DNA from 2 places in the Planococcus maritimus genome. Region 2 is predicted to be linked to the other one. Evidence: a T-box and tRNA genes for the amino acid it is inferred to sense, from the RefSeq annotation. Region 2 holds a T-box; the other holds one or more tRNA genes.
What was found. The T-box of region 2 lies ahead of ileS (isoleucine--tRNA ligase). A T-box ahead of a tRNA ligase gene usually reads a tRNA of that ligase, here a tRNA-Ile.
Positions count from the first base shown of each region.

Region 1: it encodes a tRNA-Ile, which carries the amino acid that the T-box ahead of ileS (isoleucine--tRNA ligase) is inferred to sense. The anticodon was not compared.

Region 1 covers NZ_CP016538.2:1,200,361-1,209,919, reverse strand. The annotation lists gene BBI11_RS06120 (isochorismate synthase) at 1-1,272, opposite strand, end outside; gene BBI11_RS06115 (1,4-dihydroxy-2-naphthoate polyprenyltransferase) at 1,434-2,348, shown strand; gene BBI11_RS06110 (DMT family transporter) at 2,488-3,468, shown strand; tRNA gene BBI11_RS06105 (tRNA-Glu) at 3,481-3,551, opposite strand; tRNA gene BBI11_RS06100 (tRNA-Ser) at 3,556-3,647, opposite strand; tRNA gene BBI11_RS06095 (tRNA-Asn) at 3,652-3,726, opposite strand; tRNA gene BBI11_RS06090 (tRNA-Ile) at 3,731-3,807, opposite strand; tRNA gene BBI11_RS06085 (tRNA-Gly) at 3,813-3,886, opposite strand; tRNA gene BBI11_RS06080 (tRNA-Phe) at 3,891-3,966, opposite strand; tRNA gene BBI11_RS06075 (tRNA-Asp) at 3,983-4,058, opposite strand; tRNA gene BBI11_RS06070 (tRNA-Met) at 4,062-4,138, opposite strand; tRNA gene BBI11_RS06065 (tRNA-Ser) at 4,183-4,275, opposite strand; tRNA gene BBI11_RS06060 (tRNA-Ile) at 4,291-4,367, opposite strand; tRNA gene BBI11_RS06055 (tRNA-Met) at 4,376-4,449, opposite strand; tRNA gene BBI11_RS06050 (tRNA-Ala) at 4,471-4,546, opposite strand; tRNA gene BBI11_RS06045 (tRNA-Pro) at 4,553-4,629, opposite strand; tRNA gene BBI11_RS06040 (tRNA-Arg) at 4,655-4,731, opposite strand; tRNA gene BBI11_RS06035 (tRNA-Leu) at 4,757-4,845, opposite strand; tRNA gene BBI11_RS06030 (tRNA-Gly) at 4,870-4,944, opposite strand; tRNA gene BBI11_RS06025 (tRNA-Leu) at 4,946-5,030, opposite strand; tRNA gene BBI11_RS06020 (tRNA-Lys) at 5,052-5,127, opposite strand; tRNA gene BBI11_RS06015 (tRNA-Thr) at 5,137-5,212, opposite strand; tRNA gene BBI11_RS06010 (tRNA-Val) at 5,226-5,301, opposite strand; rRNA gene rrf (5S ribosomal RNA) at 5,310-5,425, opposite strand; rRNA gene BBI11_RS06000 (23S ribosomal RNA) at 5,565-8,496, opposite strand; rRNA gene BBI11_RS05995 (16S ribosomal RNA) at 8,687-9,559, opposite strand, start outside.
Region 2 covers NZ_CP016538.2:2,017,186-2,026,744, reverse strand. The annotation lists gene BBI11_RS10205 (YggS family pyridoxal phosphate-dependent enzyme) at 1-218, shown strand, start outside; gene BBI11_RS10200 (cell division protein SepF) at 215-727, shown strand; gene BBI11_RS10195 (YggT family protein) at 746-1,009, shown strand; gene BBI11_RS10190 (YlmH family RNA-binding protein) at 1,155-1,940, shown strand; gene BBI11_RS10185 (DivIVA domain-containing protein) at 2,030-2,557, shown strand; T-box leader at 2,607-2,815, shown strand; gene ileS (isoleucine--tRNA ligase) at 2,859-5,621, shown strand; gene lspA (signal peptidase II) at 5,708-6,199, shown strand; gene BBI11_RS10170 (RluA family pseudouridine synthase) at 6,199-7,101, shown strand; gene pyrR (bifunctional pyr operon transcriptional regulator/uracil phosphoribosyltransferase PyrR) at 7,321-7,860, shown strand; gene BBI11_RS10160 (solute carrier family 23 protein) at 7,890-9,179, shown strand; gene BBI11_RS10155 (aspartate carbamoyltransferase catalytic subunit) at 9,313-9,559, shown strand, end outside.

The DNA of each region.
Region 1 (9,559 bases), 820 kb from region 2:
ATAAGCTTTATCCCCATCCAATAACGCCGAGCGAATCGCTACGGCGAATTCACCGTCGCCTTTCGCATCGATCCAACCGATCGGTGCCGCATAATAGCCTCTATTCAAAGGCTCATAAGAACGGATCAAGCTGAGCGCCTGCTGTTTCGGTTCCCCGCCTAGTGCTGGCGTAGGATGGAGCGCTTCGACAAGATCCAGTAGCGAACTGCCATTTTTGAGTTCCCCTTCTACCGGAGTATATAAATGTTGGATATCTCGGATTTTCATCAGTTTCGGATGCTGCGGAATCCGTGGATCTATACAATGTTCCTTAAATACATCCCCGATCATTTGAACCACATATTGATGTTCAGAACGATTTTTGGAATCACCGAGCAAAGCTTTTCCTAATGCTTCGTCTTGTTCTACGGATTGTCCACGAGGTGTAGATCCCGCTAAGCACGTAGACAATGCTTTTTGCTGCTCTACTTTAACAAGGCGCTCTGGCGTTGCGCCAAAGAAAAATTGCTCTCCTGCTTCCAAGCCGAATAAAAAGCTTTCAGGCTGCTCATTCGCCGCCTGATATAGAGCCGATGCCGGGGATAGGACTTCATCAAAACAAAGACCAAGCGCCCTTGCAATCACAACTTTATCCACTTCGCCCGAACGAATCACTTGAGTGACCTTTTCAATAGAACGCATATACTCATCTTTTTTTAATTCTTTCTTTTCGGCGACTCGGGGCTTTTGATACGCTTTTGGCTCGGATACTTGCGCTGCGTGAATCAGCCGGTCACGTTCTTTCCGAAGTGCTTCAAAATCCGCAAAACTATTCGGTGCCTTCGTGATCAGGTGGACACTAACATAAGCCTGCTCTCCTTTAATAATCAGCTGAAAAGTCGGGACGGCAAAATAAGCCTGAGGGAAATTTCTCCACTCGCTCGGCTGGTCATTCAAAGGATCAAATGAAAAGCCCCCAAATAACACTGGCTGAACGGCTGTCTCTTCATTCACCAATTGGGCACTCAATGCTTTCCAATCTTTTTGTATGTTGTTAAACCGCCCCTTATAATCATCTGCTGTGAGAACATAGGCATGCCCCAGGCCAACTAGCGTAAAGGACTTCTCCCGATTCTGCCAGAACATCCGCTTGCCTTCATATTTCTCTTGCCCTGCCTCAAAAAACGCCAAAGCAGACATGGTCGATACTTCAATGGTTTCTGTATAAAAGCGATACTCGCTAAAGCGGTTCGCTTCCATCTGTTCAGTTGATGAATACGATTGTGAATTCACCGGATTACCTCCGTTTACTGCAGCATTAACTGACTGCGATACATTTTAATCTCTACTTTCTATCATACCCCTTTCTCTGGAATTCAGCACAACATATGCTGTAAATCTCTGCGTATTGCAGTACAATATAGGTTGGAAAGAAATGAATAGGAGAGATAGAAATGACACATTCGATACAAGCTGATAGCGGCTGGCGTGTCTGGTGGCAACTTACCCGCCCCCATACCTTGACCGCATCATTTGCCCCTGTATTCCTGGGAACAATGATCGCCATCCACTACACCGCTTTAGATTGGGCGCTATTCGCAGCCATGTTAATAGCAAGCCTGCTGATTCAAGCAGCAACCAATATGTTCAATGAATACTACGATTTTGCACGCGGTCTCGACAATGAAGAATCCATCGGCATAGGTGGAGCCATTGTGCGTAACGGCGTTTCACCGAAAACCGTTTTGGCGCTGGCATTCTTGCTTTATGCGATCTCTGCAATACTCGGGCTTTATATTGCAGCTTCTACCAGCTGGTGGTTATTGGCAGTCGGCGGCATCGGCATGCTAGTCGGATACTTTTACACCGGAGGTCCTTATCCAATCGCTTACACGCCACTTGGCGAATTGTTCTCAGGACTGTTTATGGGTTTTCTGATTGTCATCGTTGCTTTTTATATCCAGACAGAAACGATCACCTCGACTGCTGTGATGCTCGCGATCCCTAGCACATTGCTTGTAGCGGCCATTATGATGTCCAATAATATTCGAGACATAGTTGGGGATGAAAAAAGCGGCCGGCGTACTTTAGCCATTCTGGCCGGCAGACCAGCTGCCGTCACCATCTTCATGTGGTTCTTTATTTTGTCCTATGCCTGGATTATTTTATTAGTAGTGCTCGGCATTATCACTCCATGGGCATTATTAGTACTGCTTAGTGTAGTTAAGCCTGTAAAGGTAATCAAAACATTCAAACGCCACACTGAACCTTTGAAAGTAATGCCAGCTATGAAAGATACAGGAATCACGAATACTTTATTTAACTTCCTACTAGCTATTGGTTTACTAGTAGATTACTTTTTATCTTAATATCCTAAAGCTGATGGCAATGTGTCACCAGCTTTTTATTATTGAGTTAGATAACGAAAGCCCTCTTAACTAAATAAGAATGGTGAAAATTCATTAACTGCGATATATTGGATATAACATATAGAAAAGGTGGAGTTTTATGAAACCGATTGTATTTGGTCTTGCCGGCGCAATGTTTTTTGCAGTCACTTTTATCGTCAATTCCATAATGGAAGCGCAAGGAGGCCATTGGATATGGAGCGCTTCGCTCCGCTACCTATTTATGATCCCCTTCCTTTTGTTGATCGTAATAATCAGGGGGAACTTGTATCCGCTCTTCAAAGAAATGAAGAAGCACAAAATTAAATGGATAGTGTGGAGTTTTGTAGGCTTTGGTCTTTTTTATGCCCCTTTATGCTTTGCAGCAGCCCATTCACCAGGTTGGTTAATTGCTGGAACGTGGCAATTTACTATCATCGCTGGAACCTTAATGGCTCCACTTTTTTTCGTTAGAGTTCCTATAGCCGATCAAATTTTAATGCACAGACAACGTATACCCATTAAAGGATTACTCTTCTCTACAATTATCTTAGCTGGCATAGCTCTCATTCAACTTGACCACCTAGCCAATGTTTCGATTTCAAACTTATTGTTGGGATTGATACCCGTTTTAATCGCAGCTGTTGCTTATCCACTTGGAAATCGTAAAATGATGGAGGTATGCGAAGGTAAACTCGACGCATATCAACGTGTACTTGGAATGACGATAGCCAGTTTACCTCTATGGTTAGTTCTTTCTATTTATGGGGTCTTGACAAATGGATTACCCTCCAATTCTCAGGCTTATCAATCGTTGATAGTTGCGATTAGTTCAGGAGTCATTGCGACTGTACTCTTCTTTATGGCGACCGATATGGTTAGAACTAGCATGCCGAAGCTTGCAGCAGTAGAAGCTACACAATCAATGGAAGTCATATTTGCACTAATAGGTGAATTTTTACTTTTAGGCATTGCTTTCCCTTCCACAATCGCACTTGCGGGGCTAATTTTGGTAATACTAGGAATGGTCATTCACAGTTTCGCTTCAAGCCATGAACAAAAATTAGAAAAAGAAAAAAGCGCCATGCATATAAATGCATGACGCTTTTTATAATGACCCCTACGGGATTCGAACCCGTGTTACCGCCGTGAAAGGGCGGTGTCTTAACCGCTTGACCAAGGGCCTTACTGGCGGAGAAGGAGGGATTTGAACCCTCGCGCCGGTGTTACCGACCTACACCCTTAGCAGGGGCGCCTCTTCAGCCACTTGAGTACTTCCCCAGTATGGCTCCGAAGGTAGGACTCGAACCTACGACCATCGCATTAACAGTGCGGTGCTCTACCACTGAGCTACTTCGGAACAATGGTGGGCCTAAGTGGACTCGAACCACCGACCTCACGCTTATCAGGCGTGCGCTCTAACCAGCTGAGCTATAGGCCCATTGTTGGAGCGGGTGAAGGGAATCGAACCCTCATCATCAGCTTGGAAGGCTGAGGTTTTACCACTAAACTACACCCGCAATATGGTGGGTCAGGACGGAATCGAACCGCCGACACTTAGAGCTTCAATCTAATGCTCTACCGACTGAGCTACTGACCCATATTAGTAATAAAAATGGCGGTCCCGACCGGGATCGAACCGGCGATCTCCTGCGTGACAGGCAGGCATGTTAACCGCTACACCACGGGACCATTTGGTTGCGGGGGCAGGATTTGAACCTGCGACCTTTGGGTTATGAGCCCAACGAGCTACCGAACTGCTCCACCCCGCGATAATAATATTAATTGAAAATTGTCCACTCATTTTTTTAAAAGATGGAGGAGGAAGAGGGATTCGAACCCCCGCGGGATTTGACTCCCCTGTCGGTTTTCAAGACCGATCCCTTCAGCCAAACTTGGGTATTCCTCCGTGATAAATATTGAATGGTGGACCTTGCAGGACTCGAACCTGCGACCGGACGGTTATGAGCCGTCTGCTCTAACCAACTGAGCTAAAGGTCCTAAAAAAGTGGCGGCAGAGGGGATCGAACCCCCGACCTTACGGGTATGAACCGTACGCTCTAGCCAGCTGAGCTACGCCGCCAGGATCTTTAAATTGTATAGTTGGTGGAGCCTAGCGGGATCGAACCGCTGACCTCCTGCGTGCAAGGCAGGCGCTCTCCCAGCTGAGCTAAGGCCCCATAAAGTGGTCGGGAAGACAGGATTCGAACCTGCGACCCCTTGGTCCCAAACCAAGTGCTCTACCAAGCTGAGCTACTTCCCGACTGAATAGGATGATGACAAAAATATGGCGCGCCCGAGAGGACTCGAACCTCTAACCGCTTGATTCGTAGTCAAGTACTCTATCCAATTGAGCTACGGGCGCTTAATATAAAATTTGATAAAACAGTTGGTGCCGAGGACCGGAATCGAACCGGTACGGTAGTCACCTACCGCAGGATTTTAAGTCCTGTGCGTCTGCCAGTTCCGCCACCCCGGCGGGGCATTGGACAGATAATAAAATTGGAGCGGAAGACGGGGGTCGAACCCGCGACCTCCACCTTGGCAAGGTGGCGTTCTACCACTGAACTACTTCCGCTTGGTGCGGGTGAAGGGAGTCGAACCCCCACGCCCGAAGGCGCTAGATCCTAAGTCTAGTGCGTCTGCCAGTTCCGCCACACCCGCGTGGCAATTATAAAATTAAAATGGTGAGCCATGAAGGATTCGAACCTTCGACCCTCTGATTAAAAGTCAGATGCTCTACCAACTGAGCTAATGGCTCAAACATGAGTGGTGCCGGAGAAAGGACTTGAACCCTCAACCTACTGATTACAAGTCAGTTGCTCTACCAGTTGAGCTACTCCGGCATGGAGTAAAAAATGGTGGAGGATGACGGGATCGAACCGCCGACCCTCTGCTTGTAAGGCAGATGCTCTCCCAGCTGAGCTAATCCTCCGTATGTATGCCCAGCGACGTCCTACTCTCACAGGGGGAAACCCCCAACTACCATCGGCGCAAAAGAGCTTAACTTCCGTGTTCGGGATGGGAACGGGTGTGGCCTCTTTGCCATCATCACTGGACTATAAAGTTTTTGAAAGACAAGTTTTATTATACCAACTCTGGCGAGTTTTACAAGTCTTTTTTTGCCTTTAGGCAAAAATTCTTGTTCTTTCAAAACTGGATAAATCGACATTGAATTATGGAAACGCATTTCAGTTATTGGTTAAGTCCTCGATCGATTAGTATTCGTCAGCTGCACGTGTCGCCACGCTTCCACCCCGAACCTATCTACCTCATCGTCTCTGAGGGATCTTACTTGCTTGCGCAATGGGAAATCTCATCTTGAGGGGGGCTTCGTGCTTAGATGCTTTCAGCACTTATCCCGGCCACACATAGCTACCCAGCGATGCTCTTGGCAGAACAACTGGTACACCAGCGGTGTGTCCATCCCGGTCCTCTCGTACTAAGGACAGCTCCTCTCAAATTTCCTGCGCCCGCGACGGATAGGGACCGAACTGTCTCACGACGTTCTGAACCCAGCTCGCGTACCGCTTTAATGGGCGAACAGCCCAACCCTTGGGACCGACTACAGCCCCAGGATGCGATGAGCCGACATCGAGGTGCCAAACCTCCCCGTCGATGTGGACTCTTGGGGGAGATAAGCCTGTTATCCCCGGGGTAGCTTTTATCCGTTGAGCGATGGCCCTTCCATGCGGAACCACCGGATCACTAAGTCCGTCTTTCGACCCTGCTCGACCTGTCCGTCTCGCAGTCAAGCTCCCTTGTGCCTTTACACTCTGCGAATGATTTCCAACCATTCTGAGGGAACCTTTGAGCGCCTCCGTTACTCTTTAGGAGGCGACCGCCCCAGTCAAACTGCCCGCCTGACACTGTCTCCCAAGCCGCTAAGGCTTGTGGGTTAGAAGTTCAATACAACCAGGGTAGTATCCCACCGACGCCTCCCCCGAAGCTGGCGCTCCGGGTTCTCTGGCTCCTACCTATCCTGTACAAGTTGCACCAAAATTCAATATCAGGCTACAGTAAAGCTCCACGGGGTCTTTCCGTCCTGTCGCGGGTAACCTGCATCTTCACAGGTACTATAATTTCACCGAGTCTCTCGTTGAGACAGTGCCCAGATCGTTACGCCTTTCGTGCGGGTCGGAACTTACCCGACAAGGAATTTCGCTACCTTAGGACCGTTATAGTTACGGCCGCCGTTTACTGGGGCTTCGGTTCGCACCTTCGCTTGCGCTAAGCACTCCCCTTAACCTTCCAGCACCGGGCAGGCGTCAGCCCCTATACGTCACCTTACGGTTTTGCAGAGACCTGTGTTTTTGCTAAACAGTCGCCTGGGCCTATTCACTGCGGCTCTCTCGGGCTTTAACACCCTACCAGAGCACCCCTTCTCCCGAAGTTACGGGGTCATTTTGCCGAGTTCCTTAACGAGAGTTCACTCGCTCACCTTAGAATTCTCTTCTCGCCTACCTGTGTCGGTTTGCGGTACGGGCACCTCCCGCCTCGCTAGAGGCTTTTCTTGGCAGTGTGAAATCAGGGACTCTGAGGTAAACCTCTTGCCATCACTGCTTGATGTATATAGAAACGGGATTTGCCTCGTTTCTCATCTCACAACTTGGACGTGCACAACCAACGGCACGCTCACCCTATCCTTCTGCGTCCCCCCATTACTCAAACGGCGGGGAGGTGGTACAGGAATATCAACCTGTTGTCCATCGTCTACGCCTATCGGCCTCGACTTAGGTCCCGACTAACCCTGAGCGGACGAGCCTTCCTCAGGAAACCTTAGGCATTCGGTGGACGGGATTCTCACCCGTCTTTCGTTACTCATACCGGCATTCTCACTTCTAAGCGCTCCACCAGTCCTTCCGGTCTGACTTCAACGCCCTTAGAACGCTCTCCTACCACGGACATCTACGATGTCCATCCACAGCTTCGGTAATCCGTTTAGCCCCGGTACATTTTCGGCGCAGTGTCACTCGACCAGTGAGCTATTACGCACTCTTTAAATGATGGCTGCTTCTAAGCCAACATCCTGGTTGTCTAAGCAACGCCACATCCTTTTCCACTTAACGGATATTTGGGGACCTTAGCTGGTGGTCTGGGCTGTTTCCCTCTTGACTACGGATCTTATCACTCGCAGTCTGACTCCCAAGTATAAATCACTGGCATTCGGAGTTTGTCTGAATTCGGTAACCCGGGATGGGCCCCTAGTCCAAACAGTGCTCTACCTCCAGGATTCTCTTCTTGAGGCTAGCCCTAAAGCTATTTCGGAGAGAACCAGCTATCTCCAGGTTCGATTGGAATTTCTCCGCTACCCACACCTCATCCCCGCACTTTTCAACGTGCGTGGGTTCGGGCCTCCAGTAAGTGTTACCTTACCTTCACCCTGGACATGGGTAGATCACCTGGTTTCGGGTCTACAACTACATACTCATTCGCCCTATTCAGACTCGCTTTCGCTGCGGCTCCGGCTTCTCACCTTAACCTTGCATGTAATCGTAACTCGCCGGTTCATTCTACAAAAGGCACGCTATCACCCATTAACGGGCTCTAACTACTTGTAGGCACACGGTTTCAGGATCTATTTCACTCCCCTTCCGGGGTGCTTTTCACCTTTCCCTCACGGTACTGGTTCACTATCGGTCACTAGGGAGTATTTAGCCTTGGGAGATGGTCCTCCCGGATTCCGACGGAATTTCTCGTGTTCCGCCGTACTCAGGATCCACTCTGGAGGGAACGAACTTTCAGCTACGGGGCTGTTACCCTGTCTCGCGGACCGTTCCAGGTCGCTTCGCTTAATCCGTTCCTTTGTAACTCCGTATAGAGTGTCCTACAACCCCAGAAGGCAAGCCTTCTGGTTTGGGCTGATCCCGTTTCGCTCGCCGCTACTTGGGGAATCGCATTTGCTTTCTCTTCCTTCAGGTACTTAGATGTTTCAGTTCCCTGAGTCTGCCTTCTCATGTGCTATGAATTCACACATGGATACTGCTCCATTACGAACAGTGGGTTTCCCCATTCGGAAATCCCCGGATCACAGCTCACTTACAGCTCCCCGAGGCATATCGGTGTTAGTGCCGTCCTTCTTCGGCTCCTAGTGCCAAGGCATCCACCGTGCGCCCTTATTAACTTAACCACTGATGGTCAAAAAAAATAAGTTGATCGCAATTGCGATCACGCTACTATGATGCTTGTTTCTTAATCAATGTCGATCTATCCAGTTTTCAAAGAACAAGTTTGAAAGTGCTCCGTAAGGAGTGAACCTTCAAAACTGAACGCAAAACGTCAACCCGATTCCGAAAAATCGGTTCCGATATTATCCTTAGAAAGGAGGTGATCCAGCCGCACCTTCCGATACGGCTACCTTGTTACGACTTCACCCCAATCATCTGTCCCACCTTCGGCGGCTGGCTCCCGTAAGGGTTACCCCACCGACTTCGGGTGTTACAAACTCTCGTGGTGTGACGGGCGGTGTGTACAAGGCCCGGGAACGTATTCACCGCGGCATGCTGATCCGCGATTACTAGCGATTCCGGCTTCATGCAGGCGAGTTGCAGCCTACAATCCGAACTGAGAACGGTTTTCTGGGATTGGCTCCCCCTCGCGGGTTTGCAGCCCTTTGTACCGTCCATTGTAGCACGTGTGTAGCCCAGGTCATAAGGGGCATGATGATTTGACGTCATCCCCACCTTCCTCCGGTTTGTCACCGGCAGTCACCTTAGAGTGCCCAACTGAATGCTGGCAACTAAGATCAAGGGTTGCGCTCGTTGCGGGACTTAACCCAACATCTCACGACACGAGCTGACGACAACCATGCACCACCTGTCACCGCTGTCCCCGAAGGGAAAGCCTAGTCTCCTAGGCGGTCAGCGGGATGTCAAGACCTGGTAAGGTTCTTCGCGTTGCTTCGAATTAAACCACATGCTCCACCGCTTGTGCGGGCCCCCGTCAATTCCTTTGAGTTTCAGCCTTGCGGCCGTACTCCCCAGGCGGAGTGCTTAATGCGTTAGCTGCAGCACTAAGGGGCGGAAACCCCCTAACACTTAGCACTCATCGTTTACGGCGTGGACTACCAGGGTATCTAATCCTGTTTGCTCCCCACGCTTTCGCGCCTCAGCGTCAGTTACAGACCAGAAAGTCGCCTTCGCCACTGGTGTTCCTCCACATCTCTACGCATTTCACCGCTACACGTGGAATTC
Region 2 (9,559 bases):
TGGCCCCGAACACACAAGACGAGGCACAGTTAAGAACAACTTTTAAAGGATTGAAAGAACTCCAGCAGCAGATAGTAGCCGGAAAATGGCAACACGCCCCTTGCACAGAACTGTCAATGGGCATGTCGAATGACTACCTGATTGCAGCTGAAGAAGGCGCGACATTCGTCCGCGTCGGGACCGCATTGGTCGGGTCGGAAAGTGAGGCGGAAAGATGAGCATGAAGGATAAATTCAAAAATTTCTTTTACTTGGACGAGTATGAGGAAGAAACAGTTCAAGAAGAGCGTAAGCAGCGTCCTGTGCAACGCTACGAAAAGCCTGCACCGGAACCTGCCGAACAGGCGCAGAAAAAAGCACCGAAAGCAGCAAAAGCACCGAAGCCAGTGAAAGAACGCCGTGAGAATTTGGAGGAAAACACCGTGCAGAATATCGTTAATTTGCAGAATTCATCTGCCTCTTCATCAAAAGTCAGCTTGGCGGAACCGCGTGTTTATGCAGAAGCGCAGGACATTGCGGAAAGCTTGAAAACGAAACAGGCCGTCGTGGTCAATTTACAACGTATCGAACGAGATCAAGGCCTTCGTATTATCGACTTCCTAAGCGGCACTGTTTATGCACTTGGAGGGGATATCCAGCGCATCGGCACCGATATTTTCCTATGTGTACCGGATACAGTCGAAGTGGATGGCGCCATCTCCGATTACTATCACGACGATCAACAATAGAAAGGTGCTAAAAATCGAATGATTCTTCTTATCAATATACTACTTGGAGCTATAAACATTTATTTCTATTTGCTGATTATCAGCGTCTTCATGAGCTGGGTGCCGAGTATCAAGGAATCTGCTTTCGGGCAGGCCATTTCCCGTATCACCGATCCTTATCTGGATATTTTCCGCCGCTTTATCCCACCAATCGGCATGATCGACATTTCACCGATTGTGGCCATTTTTATGTTAAACCTTGCAAGCCGAGGCGTCCTAACAATAGCCAACTATCTTATCTAACATGAAGCTGTATAAGCCGCAGCTGATATTGAAAGGCGGAGAATCCATTTCTCTGTCTTTTTTATTTGCAAAAGCGGAAGGTGTTTGACCATCATTAGCGAAAACTGCGTAGAGTCATGATTTCAAGAACCGGAGGGGAAGGCACGTGGAAGAGATATTCCAGCATTTTAGAAAAGACGAACAACAATTTATCGAGCAAGCCTCAGACTGGCTGCGGGATGTGGAAGATATGTATGCACCGAAGTTAACGGATTTCCTAGACCCGCGCCAGCGCTTTATCGTTCAATCGCTCATCGGCGCGCGTGATGTAAAAATGGCCGCTTCCGGCTTGTTCAAGCAAGCTGAGCGAGAACGTGTCTTATTGCATCCTACGTATTATGTGCCGGAAGAAAGCGATTTCCAAGTCACCATGTTCGAATTGCGCTATCCGGTTAAGTTCGTCACCTTGAAGCATCCAGACGTACTCGGCGCGCTTATGTCGCTTGGCTTGGAGCGGGGGAAATTCGGGGACATCCGGATTGGCGATGGTACGGTGCAACTCGCTGTGATGACGGAAGTCGCGCCGTATTTGCGCGCCAATTTTATCAGCGCCGGGAAAGTGAAAGTTCAGCTCGAAGAAGTGGACGATCCAGCTAATTATCTCCCAGTCATTGAGGAATGGATGGAAGAAGCGCATACCGTCAGTTCGCTGCGCCTCGATACAATCGTCAGCTCGGTCTATAACATTTCCCGTCAAAAAGCTGCCGCATTGATCAATGGCGGAAAAGTAAAAGTCAATTGGACAGCACAAGAGAACGTATCATTTGAATTGCACGAATCCGATTTGATTTCAGCGAGAGGCTTTGGGCGCGTGCAAATCATTGCGATTGAAGGACGTACAAAAAAAGATAAAATTCGCCTGCAAGTCGGCAAATTGGAATTGAAAAAATAAAACACGCTCGAATGTGGTGAATAATACTGAAATTTCTCGCCATGACAGGTATAATGAGTGTAACTATGCAGAGAGTAAGGAGAGATACGATGCCTTTATCACCATTAGATATACATAATAAAGAATTCAGCCGCGCATTCCGTGGTTACCAAGAAGATGAGGTTAATGAATTCCTCGAACAAATCATGAAAGATTATGAAAAAGTGATTAAAGAAAGAACGGAAATGGAAGAGCGCATGAAATCGACAGATGAGCGCATGGGCCATTTCACAAACCTTGAGACGACTTTGCAAAAATCCATCTTCGTCGCGCAAGAAGCGTCAGAAGAAGTCCGCCGCAATGCACAAAAAGAAGCGGATTTGATTGTCCAGGAAGCAGAGAAAAATGCAGATCGTATCGTTAATGAGTCGCTTGCTAAAGCACGCCGCATCGCGACCGAAATCGAAGAGTTGAAAAAGCAGTCGAAGATCTTCCGCAATCGTTTCAAAATGCTAGTGGAAGCCCAACTGGACTTGATCGAAACGGAAGACTGGAACACCTTGCTTGAATACGACCTGGATACGGAAAATATCGACCAGCTCGAAAAGAAAGAAGCAGGAAACGCGGCGAAGGAATAAGCCCGCTCTTGACGGAGAATGATTCTGCTTCTATAATTACGACATACTTATAAACGCATTGATGGAGACAGTACGAAACGGAAATCCGATCGAGCGAGCCGGGGGCGGTGGAAGCCTGGCACGGTGCCGTCTTGGAAAATCACTCCTGAGCTGGACCGGTGAACGCAAGTAACCGGGCCCGTTTCCGCCACGTTACGGTGTAGAGTTGGCAGCATTTAGCTGCAACAAGGGTGGTACCGCGAGCTTCTCGTCCCTTTCCAGGGATGGGGGCTTTTTATTATGCCTACAGGAGGAATGGAAAATGGATTACAAAGATACGTTATTGATGCCAAAAACCGAGTTTCCGATGCGCGGCAATTTGCCGAACCGGGAACCTGAAATGCAGAAAAAATGGGAAGAACTGGACATCTATAAAAAAGTTCAGGATCGCACAAAAGACCGTCCGTTCTTCGTACTTCATGATGGGCCGCCATACGCAAACGGCGACCTTCACATGGGACACGCTTTGAACAAAGTATTGAAAGACATGATTGTTCGTTCGCGCAGCATGATGGGCTTCCATGCCCCGTACGTTCCAGGCTGGGATACACACGGTTTGCCGATCGAGCAAGCATTGACCAATAAAGGCGTTAACCGCAAAGAATTGTCTTTGGCGGAATTCCGCAAGCTTTGTGAAGAGTATGCGTACGAACAAATCGACAGCCAGCGCTCACAATTCAAGCGGATTGGCGTGCGCGGCGATTGGGAAAACCCATACGTCACGTTGAAACCTTCTTACGAAGCACGCCAAATCGAAGTATTCGGTAAAATGGCGAACAAAGGCTATATCTATAAAGGTTTGAAGCCGGTCTACTGGTCCCCGTCTAGTGAATCTTCACTTGCCGAGGCGGAGATCGAGTATCACGATAAAAAATCACCATCGATTTATGTGTCATTCCCAGTTACTGACGGAAAAGACGTATTGGATGAAGGCGTCAAGTTGGTCATCTGGACAACGACGCCTTGGACGATCCCGGCGAACCTTGGAATTTCTGTACATGCAGATTTGGATTACGTAGAAGTCGCGCATGGCGGTTCGAAATTCGTCGTCGCTAAAGACTTACTCGAAGAAGTGGCGAAAGAACTGGACTGGACAGAGTACGAAGTCGTCCGCACAGTAAAAGGCCAAGAACTGGAGCATATCCAGGCGAAACACCCATTGTACGATCGCACATCGCTCGTTATGCTCGGCGAACACGTCACGACCGACTCTGGTACAGGTTGCGTCCATACCGCTCCTGGACACGGGGAAGATGATTTTTTGATCGGCAAAAAATACGGTTTGGATGTTCTCTGCCCAGTTGATGAGCGCGGCGTCATGACAGACGAAGCACCTGGATTCGCGGGAGAATTTTATGACAAAGCCAACAAATCGATCACCGAAGCACTCGATGAAGCGAGCGCACTTGAAGGCTTGTCGTTCATCACGCATTCTTATCCACACGACTGGCGCACGAAAAAGCCGGTCATCTACCGTGCAACAGCGCAATGGTTCGTATCAATCGATGCATTCCGCGATCAGATTCTAAAAGCAATCGATGAAACGGAATTCACGCCGGCATGGGGCGAAACCCGCCTGTACAATATGCTGCGTGACCGCGGAGACTGGAACATTTCCCGCCAGCGCGTGTGGGGCGTCCCGATTCCTGTATTCTATGCAGAAAATGGCGATCCGGTTATCACGGAAGAAACGATTGCCCATATCGCAGACTTGTTCCGTGAACACGGATCAAACATCTGGTTCGAGCGCACGACGGCAGAATTATTGCCAGCAGGCTTTACGCATCCGAGCAGCCCGAACGGCATCTTCACGAAAGAAATGGACATCATGGACGTGTGGTTCGATTCTGGTTCTTCCCATCAGGCAGTGCTTGATGAGCGTGAAGACTTGCAATATCCGGCAGACCTTTACCTCGAAGGCTCTGACCAATACCGAGGCTGGTTCAACTCATCCCTTACAACGAGCGTCGCGATTAATGGCATCGCACCGTATAAAGGCGTCTTGAGCCACGGCTTTACACTAGATGGCAATGGCCGCAAAATGAGTAAATCGCTCGGCAATACGATCGTGCCAGCGAAAGTGATGAACCAAATGGGAGCGGACATCCTGCGCCTTTGGGTGTCGTCTGTCGACTATACAGCAGATGTGCGTGTATCGGATGACAACTTCAAGCAAGTATCTGAAGTGTACCGCAAGATCCGCAATACATTAAAATTCCTTCACGGCAACTTGGCTGATTTTGATGAATCCACAAACCGCGTGGCATTTGAAGATATGCGCGAGATGGATCAGTATATGGTCATGAAATTGAATAAATTGATTGATACAGCTAAAAAAGGCTATGAGAATTATGAATTTTCGTCAGTTTACTTGGCATTAAACAGCTATTGCGCGAATGATCTCAGCTCGTTCTACTTGGATGTCGCAAAAGATGTTGTCTATATCGAACGTGCCGATCATCCGCATCGCCGTGCGATGCAAACGGTCATGCACGATAGCTTGATGGCACTTGTGAAACTTGCATCGCCGATCATCCCGCATACGGCAGATGAAATGTGGTCCTACCTAGAATCCGCTTCAGAAGAAAGCGTTCAGTTGACGGACTTCCCAGAAGCCGCAGAACGTCCTGAATTCAAGGACCTAGAAGAGAAGTGGAGCCGCTTCATGGACGTCCGCGACGATGTCTTGAAAGCTTTGGAAGAAGCACGTGCAGCGAAAACAATCGGGAAATCGCTGGAAGCGAAAGTAACGGTCTATGCAAGTGAAGAATTGGCAAACTTATTGCCAGCGATCGATTCGAATCTGGCGCAGTTGTTCATCGTTTCCGAATACGAATTCGGAGGCGCGAAAGAACAAGCGCCGGAAAATGCTTTAACGCTCGATGAAGTGTCGGTCGTTGTCGAAAAAGCGCAAGGCGAGAAATGCGGTCGTTGCTGGACGATTTCCAAACATGTTGGCGAATCAGCAGCACACCCTGAACTATGCCCGCGCTGTGCGGAAGTAGTCGAAATCGAATACGCTTAAGTTTGAACGGTCCGAAAACCGGTTATCCGGTTTTCGGACTTTTTTCTTTTTTCGCCCGCTCTGTGTTAAAATGAATAGACTGATGAATGACGGAGGAAATACAAGTGATTTATTATGGGATTGCGCTACTTATTATCGCGTTGGATCAATGGACCAAATGGCTGGTCGTTAAAAACATGGAACTCGGTGAACGAATTCCAGTACTCGAACCGTTTCTCGGTTGGCTGTCCCACCGCAATCGCGGCGCGGCCTGGGGAATGTTGGAAGGACAAATGTGGCTATTTGCTATCATCACTGTCATAGTCATCGCAGCGATCCTCTATTATTTCCATAAGCATGCAAAAGGGCAGCCGCTGTTTCAGCTGGCGCTAATGATGCTGTTGGGGGGCGCCATCGGTAATTTCATCGACCGGATGTACCGTGGTGAAGTCGTCGATTTTGTCGATGTGCTGATTCCAGTAATCAATTATGATTTTCCGATCTTCAATGTGGCCGATGCCGCATTGACCATTGGTGTCGTCTTAATGGTCATTTATGTGATCATGGATGAAAAACAACAAAAGAAAAAGGTGTCTTAATGGAAGAATTGACGATACACATTACAGAAGAACAAAAAGGCGAGCGAATCGACAAAGTTATTTCGGCTATCGACGAAGAATGGTCGCGTTCACAAATTAGCAATTGGGTCAAAGATGGCCATATTAAAGTGAATGGCGCAACGGTCAAACCGAATTACAAAGTGCGGCTTGAAGACGAAATCGCTATCAATCCGCCGTTATTGGAAGAATTAGACGCTGAACCGGAAAACCTGAACCTTGATGTCGTTTATGAAGATGAAGATGTACTCGTCGTCAACAAACCGAAAGGCATGGTCGTCCACCCGGCCCCAGGACATGCCAATGGCACACTGGTCAACGGCTTGATGTATCATTGCACCGATTTGTCGGGCATTAATGGCATCGTCCGTCCTGGGATTGTCCACCGTATCGACAAGGATACGTCTGGCTTGTTGATGGTAGCGAAAAACGACCTTGCCCATGCTTCATTGGTGGACCAATTGGTTGAAAAATCCGTGACGCGCAAGTATATTGCACTGGTCCATGGACATATCGCCCATGATAAAGGCACAGTCGATGCGCCGATTGCGAGAGACCCGAAAGAGCGCCAAAAAATGGCGGTCGTCGACAAAGGCAAGCACGCAGTGACTCATTTTACCGTACTCGAGCGTTTCGGGGATTTCACTTTAGTGGAATGCCGTCTTGAAACAGGCCGTACGCATCAGATTCGTGTACACATGCGTTATATCGGCTTCCCGCTTGTAGGGGATCCAAAATATGGCCCGAGAAAAACGATGGATATCGGCGGCCAGGCTTTGCATGCAGCGGTCATCGGCTTTATCCATCCGCGGACAAAGGAATACCTGGAATTTTCAGCGCCTTTGCCGGCTGAATTCGAGGAACTGCTCGAGACTCTCCGCTAAATGGGGTTGACAAACGAAAGAGCTGTTCTTTATACTTAGACCAGTCAACTGAATACGCATCACCTTTAAGAACAGTCCAGAGAGGCTGAAAAGGGATATTCGCAAAGCCGGAAGTGTGTCTTCCGGAAGGTTTTTTTCTGCGCTTACGCACCCTTCGCCTCTCTGGCGGAGGGTTTTTTCATGCAGAAATTGCAGCATAATTATAAAGGAGTGGAACTCATGGCAGAAAAAGCGGTTATTCTCGATGACCAGGCAATCGGGCGTGCGATTACACGAATCGCCCACGAAATCATCGAGCGCAACAAAGGAATTGACGGCTGTATCTTGGTCGGCATTAAAACGCGCGGCGCGTTCATCGCCAAGCGCTTAGCAGACAAAATTGAACAAATCGAAGGCAAGGCCATTTTGACTGGAGAACTGGATATCACACTGTACCGCGATGACTTGAGCCAGAAAAACCCCGGGCAAGAGCCGCTTGTCCAACAAGTTGATATCGAACATAGCATCAAAGACAGAAAAGTCATCCTAGTCGACGATGTGCTTTACACAGGACGCACGGTGCGTGCTGCGATGGATGCGGTCATGGACCTCGGGCGCCCGTCGCAAATCCAACTGGCGGTATTAATCGACCGTGGACACCGCGAATTGCCTATACGATCTGATTATGTCGGAAAAAACATCCCGACATCGAGCGAAGAACGGATTGTGGTTGAGATGACAGAAAGCGACAGCATCGACCGCGTCACCATCAACGATTAACGAATCTACATAGACAGGGGAGAAACAACTTGAGCAATGCCATTTTAGACATCCACGATAAACCCAAAACAGGACAATGGATTTCCCTCAGCCTGCAGCACATGTTCGCCATGTTCGGCGCAACGATTCTGGTGCCGCAACTGGTCGGTTTGAGTCCTGCGATTGCATTATTGACGAGTGGCATCGCGACCATCATTTTCGTCCTCATCACACAGTTCAAAGTACCAGCATATCTTGGATCATCCTTCGCCTTTATCGTCCCGATACAGATCGCCACGGAAACTGGCGGCATCGGATCGGCAATGATCGGCGCTATGTTCGTCTCGCTAGTTTACGCGCTCGTGTCATTGATTATTTGGAAGACCGGTTATAAATGGCTCATGAAACTATTGCCGCCAATCGTTGTCGGCCCAGTCATTATCGTCATCGGGCTGGCATTGTCTGGAACAGCGGTGGATATGGCCATGAACATCCCGACAGCTGATGGCGGCTCTGAATACAGCCTGCTGCATTTCTCAGCCGCACTTGTCACGCTCGCTACGGCTATCATCTGCAATATTTACTTCAAGAACATCATCTCGCTCATGCCGATTTTGATCGGTATCATTGCAGGTTACGCTTACTCTACACTGATCGGCATTATCGACTTCGCCCCAGTGGCAGCTGCTAGTTGGTTCCAAGTACCAGAATTTTTGCTGCCGGGAATCGATTACTCTTTCCAAGTGACGCCAACCTTGTTGTTCGTCATGGTGCCAATCGCCATCGTCACGATCTCTGAGCATATCGGGCACCAGCTGGTCCTCGGCAAAATCGTTGACCGCAATTACATAAAAGACCCGGGCCTTCATCGCTCGATTTTAGGTGACGGTATCGGGACATTCATCTCCTCGCTCGTTGGAGGGCCACCGAAGACAACTTACGGCGAGAACATTGGCGTCCTCGCCATCACGAAAGTGTTCAGCGTGTATGTCATCCTTGGCGCAGCCGTATTCGCTATTTTGTTCTCGTTCTTCGGAAAGCTGATGGCAGTTATCGACACAATTCCAACAGCGGTGCTTGGCGGCATCTCGATTCTGCTGTTCGGCATCATCGCTTCATCAGGGCTTCGCATGCTTGTCGATAACGGCATCGACTTCGGCAACAATCGGAATTTGGTCATCTCGTCGGTCATCTTGGTCATCGGGATTGGCGGCGCGAAACTCGAGTTCAGCGAATCGTTTGCCATCGAAGGCATGGCGCTAGCTGCCATCGTCGGAGTCATCTTGAACTTGATCTTGCCAGGACTTGAAAAACAGGAACTGGATGATGGAACTGAATAAACTTACCTTTTAAGGAATGTCCAGAGAGGCATGGAAAGGGTTATGGATAGGGGACGTCTACCCTTATTTCCTTACACCTTCCTGCCCCTGGGAAGGTGTTTTTTTGTACAGTCAACGAAAGGGCGTGAGCCAATTGCCGAATCTGTTAACGATGGATAATCTCGAAAACGAAAAAATCATGAACTTGCTGAAGCGTGCCGAGCAGTTTGAAAAAGGAGAGAAAGCCACACTTGAAGGGGCGGTAGTCAACCTTTTTTTCGAACCGAGCACACGAACAAAAATGAGCTTCGAAATGGCCGAACACCGGCTAGGGTTGTCAGTACTACCGTTTGAAACGGCCTTTTCTAGCATATTAAAAGGCGAAACGCTCTACGACACGG